2 regions of the Streptomyces sp. NPDC056169 genome follow, and region 2 is predicted to be linked to the other one. Evidence: predicted binding sites of a transcription regulator. Region 2 holds the regulator's gene; the other holds the start of a gene.
What was found. The regulator HrcA, encoded in region 2, represses chaperone genes, less so after heat shock. The targets are predictions, from matches to a motif close to TTNGCACTCNGNNNNNCNGAGTGCNAA.
Positions count from the first base shown of each region.

Region 1: the regulator HrcA is predicted to act here: its motif matches at 4,090-4,116, upstream of groES (co-chaperone GroES).

Region 1 is NZ_JBHJUO010000032.1:45,591-51,918, reverse strand. Features, by position in the region: gene ACFC0G_RS37235 (hypothetical protein) at 1-806, opposite strand, end outside; gene ACFC0G_RS37230 (hypothetical protein) at 799-1,449, opposite strand; gene ACFC0G_RS37225 (methyltransferase domain-containing protein) at 1,524-2,714, opposite strand; gene ACFC0G_RS37220 (polysaccharide deacetylase family protein) at 2,844-3,782, shown strand; gene ACFC0G_RS37215 (hypothetical protein) at 3,779-4,054, shown strand; gene groES (co-chaperone GroES) at 4,261-4,569, shown strand; gene groL (chaperonin GroEL) at 4,689-6,311, shown strand.
Region 2 is NZ_JBHJUO010000013.1:154,488-160,815, forward strand. Features, by position in the region: gene ACFC0G_RS22730 (DUF3097 domain-containing protein) at 1-411, opposite strand, end outside; gene ACFC0G_RS22735 (MBL fold metallo-hydrolase) at 422-1,150, opposite strand; gene hrcA (heat-inducible transcriptional repressor HrcA) at 1,307-2,326, shown strand; gene dnaJ (molecular chaperone DnaJ) at 2,327-3,466, shown strand; gene ACFC0G_RS22750 (nitronate monooxygenase) at 3,612-4,697, shown strand; gene ACFC0G_RS22755 (16S rRNA (uracil(1498)-N(3))-methyltransferase) at 4,694-5,437, shown strand; gene ACFC0G_RS22760 (ATP-binding protein) at 5,495-6,328, shown strand, end outside.

The sequences.
Region 1 (6,328 bases), on a different contig from region 2:
GTCCGGGAGTCGGGGCCGGGGACGGCGACGCGTGCCGTCCGCTCGTCGGCGGCGACCTCGATCCGCTGACCGCCGGCCCCCGACGGCGCGGGAACGCTCCACAGCAGCGAGCCGTCGGGGGACCAGCACTCGACCACGGCGTGGCCGCGGGTGGCGAGCACCCGGCCGTCGCTCAGCCCGGCCACGGCCCGGACCCCGCCGAGGCCGTCGTAGCTCCGGCCCGCGCGTGCGGCGAGCGCCTGGAGCAGGGGGCGCGTGGGCTCCGTGTCGAGGTACTCGACCTGGGCGTCCGGGGGGAGCGGTGTCCGGGGGAGGGTGCGCAGGTCGAGGGCGTCGGGGGTGAGGCCGAGCCAGTCGCCGCGGACGACGGTGGCGCGGGAGTGGAGCTGCGCGCAGTCCGACTCCCAGGTGAAGAAGGTGAGTTCGAGCGAGCGGTCGTCCAGCCAGCGGGCCGGCTCGATGCCCCGGTCGGGGTCGGTGAAGTCGACGCGGTGGCCCGTGTCGGGTTCGAAGAGGGTGAGGCCGCCCACGCGCTGGTACGCGTCGCCGTTGTTGAGGCCGATGGACAGCAGCGGGAGCGTGGGGTGGAAGTCGATCGCCTCGGCGTCCAGCGGGAACGTCAGGAGGTGCGCGCAGGAGAGGTCGGCGGCGCGGTAGACGGCCACTCGACTCTCCTGGTACCCGATCCAACTGGCCGCGATCCACTGCTCGTCGGCGCTGGTGATCACCTGGGAGGCGTAGCCGAACACCTCGGGGAAGGGCTCGTCGTGGAAGGGGGCGCTCGGCGGTGCCGTCGGCTCAGGCATGGTGCTCCGTCATGTGGGTGAAGGTGGTGCGGGTGATGACGGCCAGCGTCTCCGGGGTCGCCTCCGGTGCGAGCTTCCGGAAGGACGCGGCGAAGGCGGCCGACTCCGCGCAGCGCGTACGCGCCTCCAGGGCCTGGGTGAGGCGCGGGACCACCTCGTAGGAGCAGTCCGGGTGTTCGCCCTCGATGTACGCCCGCAGGCTCTCCTCGTACGAGGCGTACTCGCCGTCGTACGCCCAGCCGTCCAGCGACAGCAGCAGCGGGAACCGCGCCCGCACCTCCCAGGCGGCGAGCGGCACGTCCTCGTACGTGGCGTCGCCCTGGCGGTCCGCGAGCCGCAGCAGCATCGCGAGCTCGGTCAGGAACGCGGGCACGCCCTTCGCTCCGGCGGCCGCCCGCCAGGCGCGACGGTCCGCCTCCGGGCAGGTCGCGAAGAACTCCTCGCTGAACGCCGCGGCCATGTAGTCGAGTTGGGAGGCGAGGGTCTGCGGGGTGTGCCGCCAGGCGGGGTCCCAGTACTCCGTCCGCGTGACGCGGGTGAAGCGCAGGACCTCCCACTCCAGCGGATCGGATCCGGCGGCGGCCAGTCCGACGAGGTGCGCGATCGGCCCCGTGGTGAACATGCCTTCCGGATGTAGCGCCATGATCTCTCCCCCCCCGTTCGGATCCTGCCGCTACGGAAGGGTAGCCACCGGCCCTTCGTGCACCGGCCCTTCGTTCACCGGCCCCCGCCCGCCGGGCGGCCGATCAGCATCGTCGGGGCCCCCGCGACCCGGGTGAGGAGCACCGTCGCGGAGTGGGGGCCCTTCGGCTTCACCTTCCGCCGGATCTCCTCGGGTTCGACCGCAGAGCCGCGCTTCTTCACGGTCAGGGTGCCGACCTCGCGCTCCCGCAGCAGGGCCTTCAACTTCTTGAGGTTGAAGGGGAGTTCATCGGTGATCTCGTACGCGGAGGCGTACGGGGTGGGGACGAGCTCGTCCGCCGTGACATAGGCGATCGTCTCGTCGATCAGGCCGCCCGACACGTCCTGCGCGAACTCGGCGACGAGGTGCGCGCGGATGACGGCGCCGTCCGGCTCGTAGAGGTAGCGGCCGACCGGGCGGACCGCCGGGTCGGGCAGTCCCCGGCCGAGGAGCCCGGCGCCCGCGGGCAGCAGCGTGGCGCGGCGGGCGCCCGGCTCCGTACCGAACCAGAGCACGGCCTCCTTCACGTCCCCGCCGTCCGAGATCCACTCGGCCTCGGCCTCCGCGGGGACGGCCTCGTGCGGGATGCCGGGGGCGACCTTCAGGGCGGCGTGCGGGGCCTTGCGGGCCGCCTCGACGGCCCAGGAGAGCGGCGGGGAGTACGCCTCGGGGTCGAAGATCCTGCCCCGGCCGCCGCGCCGCGCCGGGTCGACGAAGACCGCGTCGTACGGGCTGGTGTCGATCGCGGTCACGTCGGCCTCGCGGACCTCGATGAGCGTGCCGAGGCCGAGCGCCTCGGCGTTGGCGCGGGCCACCTCGGCGGTGAGCGGGTCGCGGTCGACGGCGAGGACGGAGATCCCGGCGCGGGCGAGGGCGATCGCGTCGCCGCCGATCCCGGAGCAGAGGTCCGCGACGCTGCCGACGCCGAGCGCCTTGAGCCGGGCTGCCCGGTACGTGCCGACCGAGGCGCGGGTCGACTGCTCGACGCCGTTGGGCGTGAAGTACATCCGGTACGCGTCCTCGGCGCCGAACTTCGCCACCGCGCGCTGGCGCAGCCGGGCCTGGCCGACCGCTGACGTGACGAGCTCGGCGGGGTGGTCGCGGCGCAGCCGGGAGACGACCGCCAGCTCCTGGGCGGGGTCGTAGTCGCGCAGGGCGGCGAGGAGCGCCTGTCCCTCGGGGGTGAGCAGGGCGGTGAAGTGGGCGAGGTCGGTCACCCGTCCCATTGTGGGCCCTGCGGCGCTGTGGGCCGGCCGGGGGACGTGGGCGCCGTACCGCGGTGTCGTGGTCCGGTGGGGGTGTGTGCACTGACAGGATGCGGCGCCATACCGCTTGTACGACAAGAGGAAGAATTTATGGTGATCAGCGCGCACCCTGTCCGGCGGACCCTCGGGGCCGCTCTCGTCGTCGCAGCCCTCGCCACCACCGCCACGGCCTGCTCCGGCGCGGACCCCGCCGAACCGCAGCGCGGCGCGCCCGCCCCCGCCGCCGGGCAGCAGGGAGGGGTCCAGGCCCAGGCCCCGGACTCGGCCGGCGCGCTCAACGCGTACGTCGAGAGGGTCCGCAAGCAGAAGGCGGCCCGCGCGCTCGCCGCCAAGAAGTGGGGCCTCGCCCGGCCCCCGCTCGACGCGCCGGCCCCGCCGAAGGTCAAGCCGAGGATCACCACCCGCAAGGGCTTCGAGACGGACGGCGAGGGCCTGCCGCCCGTCTTCACCACCGTGCCGACGAAGCAGAAGGTCGTCTTCCTGACGATCGACGACGGCGCGGAGAAGGACCCCGCGCTGCTGCGGATGATGAAGGACCTCCGCATCCCCTTCAGCGCCTTCCTCAGCGACTACGTCGTCAAGGACGACTACGCCTACTTCGCGCGGATGCAGAAGTCGCAGGAGTCCGGGGTCTCCCTGCACAACCACACCCTCAACCACCGCTACCTGCCCGGGCTTTCGTACAAGCAGCAGAAGCGCGAGATCTGCGGGATGCAGGACGTCATCGAGAAGCGGTTCGGCAAGCGGCCCCCGCTCTTCCGCCCGCCGTACGGCAACTACAACGAGGACACGCTGCGCGCCGCGAAGTCCTGCGGGGTCAAGGCGGTCCCGCTCTGGGCCTCCGAGGCCTTCCCGGACCACATGGAGTGGCGCGAGTGGGACCGGGACCTGCACCCCGGCGACATCGTGCTCACCCACTTCCGGGGCAAGGAGGACTGGAAGGGCAGCATGCCCGACATGATCCGGCGGGTGATGAACGTGATCACGGCCAAGGGGTACGCGGTCGCGAAGCTCGAGGACTACGTATGAGCGGGCGGTCGGTGAACGGGTCGCACCGGCTGCGCACGGCGCTGGCCGGCGTGGCACTGACCGGCGCCGTGCTCGCCGTCTCCGGCTGCGCCTCGTCGGTCGACCCGATCGAACGGCTGGGCCGGAAGGCGGCGGAGCGGATGGGGACACGGGACGCGACGACTGTTGCGGAGGGCACGGCCCGGACCGCCGGGGAACCCGTACGCCCGGCCCACCCGGCCCACCCGGCACGCGCTGACGATCTCGTCCGGAGCGGCGGCCGAGCCGGCTGACCCCGGAGGCCGGAACGACGCGCGGCGGTGCGGAATTGGCACTCCGCTTGACCGAGTGCTAATCGCGGTCATAGTCTCAGGTCTGGCACTCCCCACTGGAGAGTGCCAACACAGCGACAGGCAGGTCCGGCACCCGCGACGACGGATCCACCTGGTCGCCACCTCAGACAGTTGACCCCGTAATCTCCGAAGGGGGAGGTCGGATCGTGACGACCACCAGCTCCAAGGTTGCCATCAAGCCGCTCGAGGACCGCATTGTGGTCCAGCCGCTCGACGCCGAGCAGACCACCGCCTCTGGCCTGGTCATCCCGGACACCGCGAAGGAGAAGCCCCAGGAGGGTGCTGTCCTCGCCGTGGGCCCGGGCCGCTTCGAGAACGGCGAGCGTCTTCCGCTCGACGTTCAGGTCGGCGACGTCGTGCTCTACAGCAAGTACGGCGGCACCGAGGTGAAGTACAACGGCGAGGAGTTCCTCGTCCTCTCGGCTCGCGACGTGCTCGCGATCATCGAGAAGTAATTCACCGAGTACCTGAAGTATCTGAAGCAGATGCTTTGAGCTGCGCCCCTTGACCCCGCACCAGGGCGTCCGGGGGCGCAGTTCGTTCCACCCGATTCCGAGAGGGCTGAACCGCTCCCATGGCGAAGATCCTGAAGTTCGACGAGGACGCCCGTCGCGCCCTTGAGCGCGGCGTCAACAAGCTTGCCGACACGGTGAAGGTGACGATCGGCCCCAAGGGCCGCAACGTCGTCATCGACAAGAAGTTCGGCGCCCCCACCATCACCAACGACGGTGTCACGATCGCCCGCGAGGTCGAGATCGAGGACCCGTTCGAGAACCTCGGCGCCCAGCTGGTGAAGGAGGTGGCGACCAAGACCAACGACATCGCGGGTGACGGCACCACCACCGCCACCGTGCTCGCCCAGGCCCTGGTCCGCGAGGGTCTGCGCAACGTCGCCGCCGGCGCCTCCCCGGCCGCCCTGAAGAAGGGCATCGACGCCGCCGTCAAGGCCGTCTCCGAGGAGCTCCTCGCCACCGCGCGCCCGATCGAGGACAAGTCCGACATCGCCGCCGTCGCCGCGCTCTCCGCGCAGGACCAGCAGGTCGGCGAGCTCATCGCCGAGGCGATGGACAAGGTCGGCAAGGACGGTGTCATCACCGTCGAGGAGTCCAACACCTTCGGCCTGGAGCTCGACTTCACCGAGGGCATGGCCTTCGACAAGGGCTACCTGTCCCCGTACATGGTCACCGACCAGGAGCGTATGGAGGCCGTCCTCGACGACCCGTACATCCTGATCAACCAGGGCAAGATCTCCTCGATCCAGGACCTGCTGCCGATCCTGGAGAAGGTCATCCAGGCCGGCGCCAGCAAGCCGCTGCTGATCATCGCCGAGGACGTCGAGGGCGAGGCCCTGTCGACCCTGGTCGTCAACAAGATCCGTGGCACCTTCAACGCCGTGGCCGTCAAGGCCCCGGGCTTCGGCGACCGCCGCAAGGCGATGCTCGGCGACATGGCCACCCTCACCGGTGCCACCGTCATCGCCGAGGAGGTCGGCCTCAAGCTCGACCAGGCCGGCCTGGACGTGCTGGGCACCGCCCGCCGCGTGACGATCACCAAGGACGACACCACCATCGTCGAGGGCGGCGGCAACGCCGACGAGCTCGCGGGTCGCGTCAACCAGATCAAGGCCGAGATCGACGCCACGGACTCCGACTGGGACCGCGAGAAGCTCCAGGAGCGCCTCGCGAAGCTGGCCGGCGGCGTGTGCGTGATCAAGGTCGGCGCCGCCACCGAGGTGGAGCTGAAGGAGAAGAAGCACCGTCTGGAGGACGCCATCTCCGCGACCCGCGCCGCGGTCGAGGAGGGCATCGTCTCCGGTGGTGGCTCCGCTCTGGTCCACGCCGTCAAGGTCCTCGAGGGCAACCTCGGCAAGACCGGCGACGAGGCCACGGGTGTCGCGGTCGTCCGCCGCGCCGCCGTCGAGCCGCTGCGCTGGATCGCCGAGAACGCCGGCCTCGAGGGCTACGTCATCACCTCGAAGGTGGCGGAGCTCGACAAGGGCCAGGGCTTCAACGCCGCGACCGGCGAGTACGGCGACCTGGTCAAGGCCGGCGTCATCGACCCGGTGAAGGTGACGCGCTCCGCCCTGGAGAACGCCGCCTCGATCGCCTCCCTCCTCCTCACCACCGAGACCCTCGTGGTGGAGAAGAAGGAAGAGGAGCCGGCGGACGCGGGCCACGGCCACGGCCACTCCCACTGAGGCTCGTAGCTGACCAC
Region 2 (6,328 bases):
CTCCACGACCACGCCCTCGATGCGGAGGTCGTCGCCCCAGACCCGTTCGACGAGTTCGGCGTCGTGCCGGCCCTCGACGTAGATGCGGCCCGCCCGGGCGACCCGGGCCCGCGCGCCCGGCACCGCGACCGAGCCGGACGCCGTACGGGTGGGGCGTACCGGGGCGGCGGCGGACGGGCGGACCAGGGTGACCACCCGGCCCTCCAGGAGGAAGCCGCGCGGCTCCATCGGGAAGACCCGGTGCTTGCCGAAGCGGTCCTCCAGGGTCACCGTGCCCGCCTCGCAGCGGATCACCGCCCCGCAGAAGCCCGTGGAGACTTCCTCGACGACGAGGTCGTGGTCCGCCGGGACCTCCGGGACGGGGGCCGACCGCTTCCAAGCAGGTGTCAGGTCCGGGTCGTAGCTGCGCATTTGGGCGAGGTTATGACACGGCGAAGCGGCGTGCCAGTTCCTCGCGCTGTGTCCGGACGAACGTGGCGTCGACCGTCGCCCCGTGGCCCGGTACGTACACCGCGTCCTCGCCGCCCAGCGACAGCAGCCGGTCCAGCGCGTCCGGCCAGCGGGACGGGATCGCGTCCGGGCCCGCCTGCGGCTCGCCCGACTCCTCCACCAGATCCCCGCAGAAGACGACCTCGCGCTCCCCGGGGACGAAGAGCGCCAGATCGTGGCCCGTGTGGCCCGGGCCGACGTTCGCCAGGAGCACCTGCCGGCCGCCCAGGTCGAGCGTCCACTCCCCGGAGACCACGTGCCGCGGGCTCACCAGGACGTCGGCGGCCTCCGTCGCCGCCCGCTCGTCGACCCCCTGCGCCATCGCGTCCTTGCGCAGGTCCTCCCGGTCCCGCTCCCGGCTCAGCAGCTCGTCCACCCCCACCGCGCCGAAGACCTCCGCGCCCGCGAACGCCGCCGTGCCGAAGACGTGGTCGAAGTGCGGGTGGCTCAGTGCGATGTGCGTCACTCTTCGGCCGTCCGTCAACGCCGCGATCTGGCCGCGCAGCTCGGCGCCCTCCGCGAGCGTCGAGCCCGTGTCGTACAGCAGCAGCCCCTTCGCGCCCACGACCAGGCCCACCGTGGCGTCCCAGCCGGGCAGCCGGCGTCGGCCCACTCCGTCCCCCAGCCGCTCCCAGCCGTACGCTTCCCAATCGATGTCCATGGGGCGACGCTAACCGGTGCGCCCCCGCCTCCTTGCCAGGAGCGTTGCCCGCCGCCGTACACTGGCCGGGGGATTGCTGGCACTCGGGCAGGGTGAGTGCCAAAACCGGAGCAACCGGAGCATCCGGAACGACGAGGACAGCTGGAGGTGCGCACGATGCTCAGCGAACGCAGACTCGAGGTGCTGCGCGCCATCGTCCAGGACTACGTCGGGACGGAGGAGCCGGTCGGCTCGAAGGCGCTCACCGAGCGCCACAAGCTCGGCGTCTCGCCCGCCACGGTCCGCAACGACATGGCCGTGCTGGAGGAGGAGGGCTACATCGCCCAGCCTCACACCAGCGCCGGGCGCATCCCGACCGACAAGGGCTACCGGCTCTTCGTCGACCGGCTGGCCGGCGTCAAGCCGCTGTCGACGCCCGAGCGGCGCGCCATCCACAACTTCCTGGACGGGGCCGTCGACCTCGACGACGTCGTCGGGCGGACGGTCCGGCTGCTCGCCCAGCTGACCCGGCAGGTCGCCGTCGTCCAGTACCCCTCGCTGACCCGCTCGACCGTCCGGCACGTGGAGCTGCTGGCGCTGGCCCCGGCCCGCCTGATGCTCGTGCTCATCACGGACACCGGCCGCGTCGAGCAGCGCGTCATCGACTGTCCCGCGCCCTTCGGCGAGACCTCCCTCGCCGACCTGCGGGCCAGGCTCAACAGCCGGGTCGTCGGCCGCCGGTTCGCCGACGTGCCGCAGCTGGTGCAGGACCTCCCCGAGTCCTTCGAGGAGCTCGAGGACCGCGCCACGGTCTCGACCGTGCTCGCGACCCTCCTCGAAACGCTCGTGGAGGAGCACGAGGAGCGGCTGATGATCGGCGGCACCGCCAATCTCACCCGCTTCGGACCCGACTTCCCCCTGATGATCAGGCCCGTCCTGGAAGCTCTGGAGGAGCAGGTCGTGCTCCTCAAGCTGCTCGGCGAGGCCAAGGAATCGGGCATGACCGTACGCATCGGGCACGAGAACGCCCACGAGGGGCTGAGCTCCACGTCCGTCGTCTCGGTCGGCTACGGTTCGGGCGGCGAAGCAGTCGCCAAACTCGGCGTGGTCGGACCGACCCGCATGGACTACCCCGGAACGATGGGAGCGGTACGCGCAGTGGCACGTTACGTCGGACAGATCCTGGCGGAGTCGTAAGTGGCCACGGACTACTACGCCGTACTCGGCGTGCGCCGCGACGCTTCCCAGGACGAGATCAAGAAGGCCTTCCGGAGGCTCGCGCGCGAGCTGCACCCGGATGTGAATCCCGATCCGAAGACGCAGGAACGCTTCAAGGAGATCAACGCCGCCTACGAGGTCCTCTCGGACCCGCAGAAGAAGCAGGTCTACGACCTCGGCGGCGACCCGCTCTCGGCCTCCGGCGGGGGCGGCGCGGGCGGCTTCGGCGCGGGTGGCTTCGGCAACTTCTCCGACATCATGGACGCGTTCTTCGGCACGGCCTCGCAGCGCGGCCCGCGCTCGCGGACCCGCCGCGGCCAGGACGCCATGATCCGTCTGGAGATCGACCTCAACGAGGCGGCCTTCGGCACCACCAAGGACATCCAGGTCGACACGGCCGTCGTCTGCACCACCTGTTCGGGTGAGGGTGCCGCGCCCGGCACCTCCGCCCAGACCTGTGACATGTGCCGCGGTCGCGGCGAGGTCTCCCAGGTCACCCGGTCCTTCCTGGGCCAGGTCATGACCTCCCGGCCCTGCCCGCAGTGCCAGGGCTTCGGCACCGTCGTCCCGACCCCGTGCCCCGAGTGCGCGGGCGACGGCCGGGTCCGGTCCCGTCGCACCCTCACCGTCAAGATCCCGGCCGGTGTCGACAACGGCACCCGGATCCAGCTCGCCGGCGAGGGCGAGGTCGGCCCCGGCGGCGGCCCGGCCGGTGACCTGTACGTCGAGATCCACGAGATCCCGCACGACACGTTCCAGCGGCGCGGCGACGACCTGCACTGCACGGTGACCATCCCGATGACGGCGGGCGCGCTCGGCACGAAGGTGCCGCTGCAGACCCTCGACGGCATCGAGGAGATCGACATCCGTCCGGGCACGCAGTCCGGCCAGTCGGTCCCGCTGCACGGCCGCGGCGTCACGCACCTGCGGGGCAACGGCCGGGGCGACCTGATCGTGCACGTCGAGGTGCAGACCCCGGGCAAGCTCGACGCGGAGCAGGAGCGGCTCCTGCGCGAGCTGGCCAAGCTGCGCGGCGAGGAGCGGCCCACCGGGCAGTTCCAGCCGGGTCAGCAGGGCTTGTTCTCGCGCCTGAAGGACGCCTTCAACGGGCGGACCTGACCGGACGGCATCGTGAGGGAAGGGGCGGGGCGGCGATGGGCCGTTCCGCCCCTTCCCGTTCTGCCCCCTCCGTCTCCGGAGGGCCGCCTTCCGTGACCTGACGTACCGATTCGGCCCGCCGCGGCCGTCATGAAACGATGCCCGTATGTCCACCACCGCACTGAACGATCTCTTTCGGTATCCGATCGTGCAGGCCCCCATGGCGGGTGGCGCTTCCTGTCCCGAGCTCGTCGGGGCCGTCTGCGAGGCCGGTGCGCTCGGTTTCCTGGCCGGCGGGTACAAGACGGCCGGAGGCCTGTACCAGGAGATCAAGCAGGTACGCGGGCTCACCGCGCGCCCCTTCGGCGTCAACCTCTTCGTGCCGCAGGGCGGCCCGCACGCCGACCCGGCCGCCGTCGAGGTCTACCGGCACCAGCTCGCGGGCGAGGCGACCTGGTACGAGACCTCCCTCGGCGAGGCCGACGACTGCCGCGACGACGACGGCTACGACGCCAAGCTGGCGATCCTCCTGGACGACCCGGTCCGCGTCGTGTCCTTCACCTTCGGTTGTCCCGCTCCCGAGACGCTCGCCGCCTTCGCCCGCGCCGGAACGTTCACGCTCGTCACCGTCACCTCGGCCGAGGACGCCCTCGCCGCCGAGCGGGCCGGTGCCGACGCCGTCTGCGTCCAGGGCGCCGAGGCCGGCGGCCACCAGAGCACGTACCGCGACGACCCGGCCGACGACGGCACCCCGGGGACCGGGCTCCTCGCCCTCCTCACCCAGGTCCGCGAGAGCGTCGCGCTGCCGGTCGTCGCCACCGGCGGGATCATGCGCGGCGCGCAGATCGCCGCCGTCCTCGCCGCCGGCGCCGACGCCGCCATGCTCGGCACCGCCTTCCTCGGCTGCCCCGAGTCCGGCGCGCATCCGCTGCACAAGCGGGCCCTGACCGATCCGCTCTTCACCCGGACCGCCTTCACCCGGGCCTTCTCCGGGCGTCCCGCGCGCGGGCTCGTCAACCGCTTCATGCGCGAGCACGGGCCGTACGCCCCCGCCGCCTACCCCGAGGTCCACCACCTCACCGCCCCGCTCCGCAAGGCCGCCGCCACCTCCGGCGACTCCCAGGGCATGGCCCTGTGGGCCGGGCAGGGCCACCGGCTCGCCCGCGAACTCCCCGCAGGGCAGCTCGTCGAGGTCCTGGCCGCCGAACTCGACACCGCCCTCTCCGACCTGGCCCACAGGAGCGCCTCATGACCGCACCCGTCTTCGTCGTCGACACCGTTCCCGGCCCCGGGAGCTTCCTCCTGGACGGGTCCGAGGGCCGGCACGCCGTCTCCGTGAAGCGGCTGCGCGAGGGCGAGGAGCTCGTCCTCGCCGACGGCCGGGGCCGCTGGGCCGAGTGCGTGGTGCTCGCCGCCGAGGGCAAGGACCAGCTGACCGTGCGGGTCGCCGAGGTGCACGAGGACGCCGAGGAGTCGCCGCGGATCACGGTCGTCCAGGCGTTGCCCAAGGGCGACCGGGGCGAACTCGCCGTGGAGACCATGACGGAGACCGGGGTCGACGCGATCGTCCCCTGGGCTGCCTCCCGCTGCATCACCCAGTGGAAGGGCGACCGGGGCCTCAAGGCGCTCGCCAAGTGGCGTGCCACCGCCCGCGAGGCGGGCAAGCAGTCGCGCCGCACGCGCTTCCCCGAGGTCGCCGACCTGATGACGACCAAGCAGCTCGCCGCCCTCCTCGCGGCCGCCGACTTCGCCGCCGTCCTCCACGAGGACCGCGCGCATCCGTCCGGCGCGCTGGCCACCGCCGAACTGCCCGCGAAGGGCTCGATCGTGCTGATCGTCGGACCCGAGGGCGGCGTCTCCCCGGACGAGCTCGCGGCCTTCGAGGCGGCCGGCGCGAAGCCGTACCGGCTGGGCCGCAGTGTCCTGCGCACCTCCACAGCGGGTACGGCGGCGACGGCCCTCGTCCTGGGGCGCACCGGCCGCTGGAGCTGAAGGATTTAGTCGGAACCCGGTGGACGGGTGCCACCGGGTTCTTCATAGGGTGGCCGCATGGCCGACGAGTCCCCTCTGATCCGCAGTCTGCGCGCCGCCGTTGCCGCCGCCCCCGGTGACGTACCCCTGCGCCTCCACTTCGCCGAGCTGCTCCTTTCCGAGGGGCGCAACGAGGAGGCCGTCGCGGAGGCGGCCGTCGCCCTCCAGCACGCGCCCGGCGACGCGGACGCCCGCGCGCTGATGATGCGGGCGATGGGCATGCCTCCCGCGACGCCTCCCGTGACGCCTCCCGCGGCGGCACCCGCGGCACCTCCTGCGGCGGCACCCGTGACGCCTCCCGCCGTCGAGCAGCCCGCGCCGCCCGCGCCCGCGCCCGCTCCCGAGGCCCCCGCGACGCCCGCCCCCGCCCCGGCCCCCGCCTTCGACTGGGACGCCGCCGAGCAGCAGGTCCAGGACCTCGTCGGGCCTCGCTTCCTGGACGAGCCGCAGGCCGCCGACGGCGAGGGCGCCGCCGGGGACGCCGCCGCCTGGGACGTGGACGCCCCCGGTGCCGTGCGGCTCGCCGACGTCGGCGGCATGGAGGAGGTCAAGGACCGCCTGGAGGCCGCCTTCCTCGCCCCCATGCGCAACCCCGAACTGCGCAGGCTGTACGGCAAGTCGCTGCGCGGCGGCCTGCTCCTGTACGGGCCGCCCGGCTGCGGCAAGACCTTCATCGCCCGGGCCGTCGCGGGCGAGCTCGGCGCGAACTTCCTCACCGTCTCGCTCTCCGACGTCCTCGACATGTGGATCGGGGCCTCCGAGAAGAACATCCACGACATCTTCGAGACCGCCCGCCGCCAGGCCCCCTGCGTCGTCTTCCTCGACGAGCTGGACGCCCTCGGCGCCAAGCGT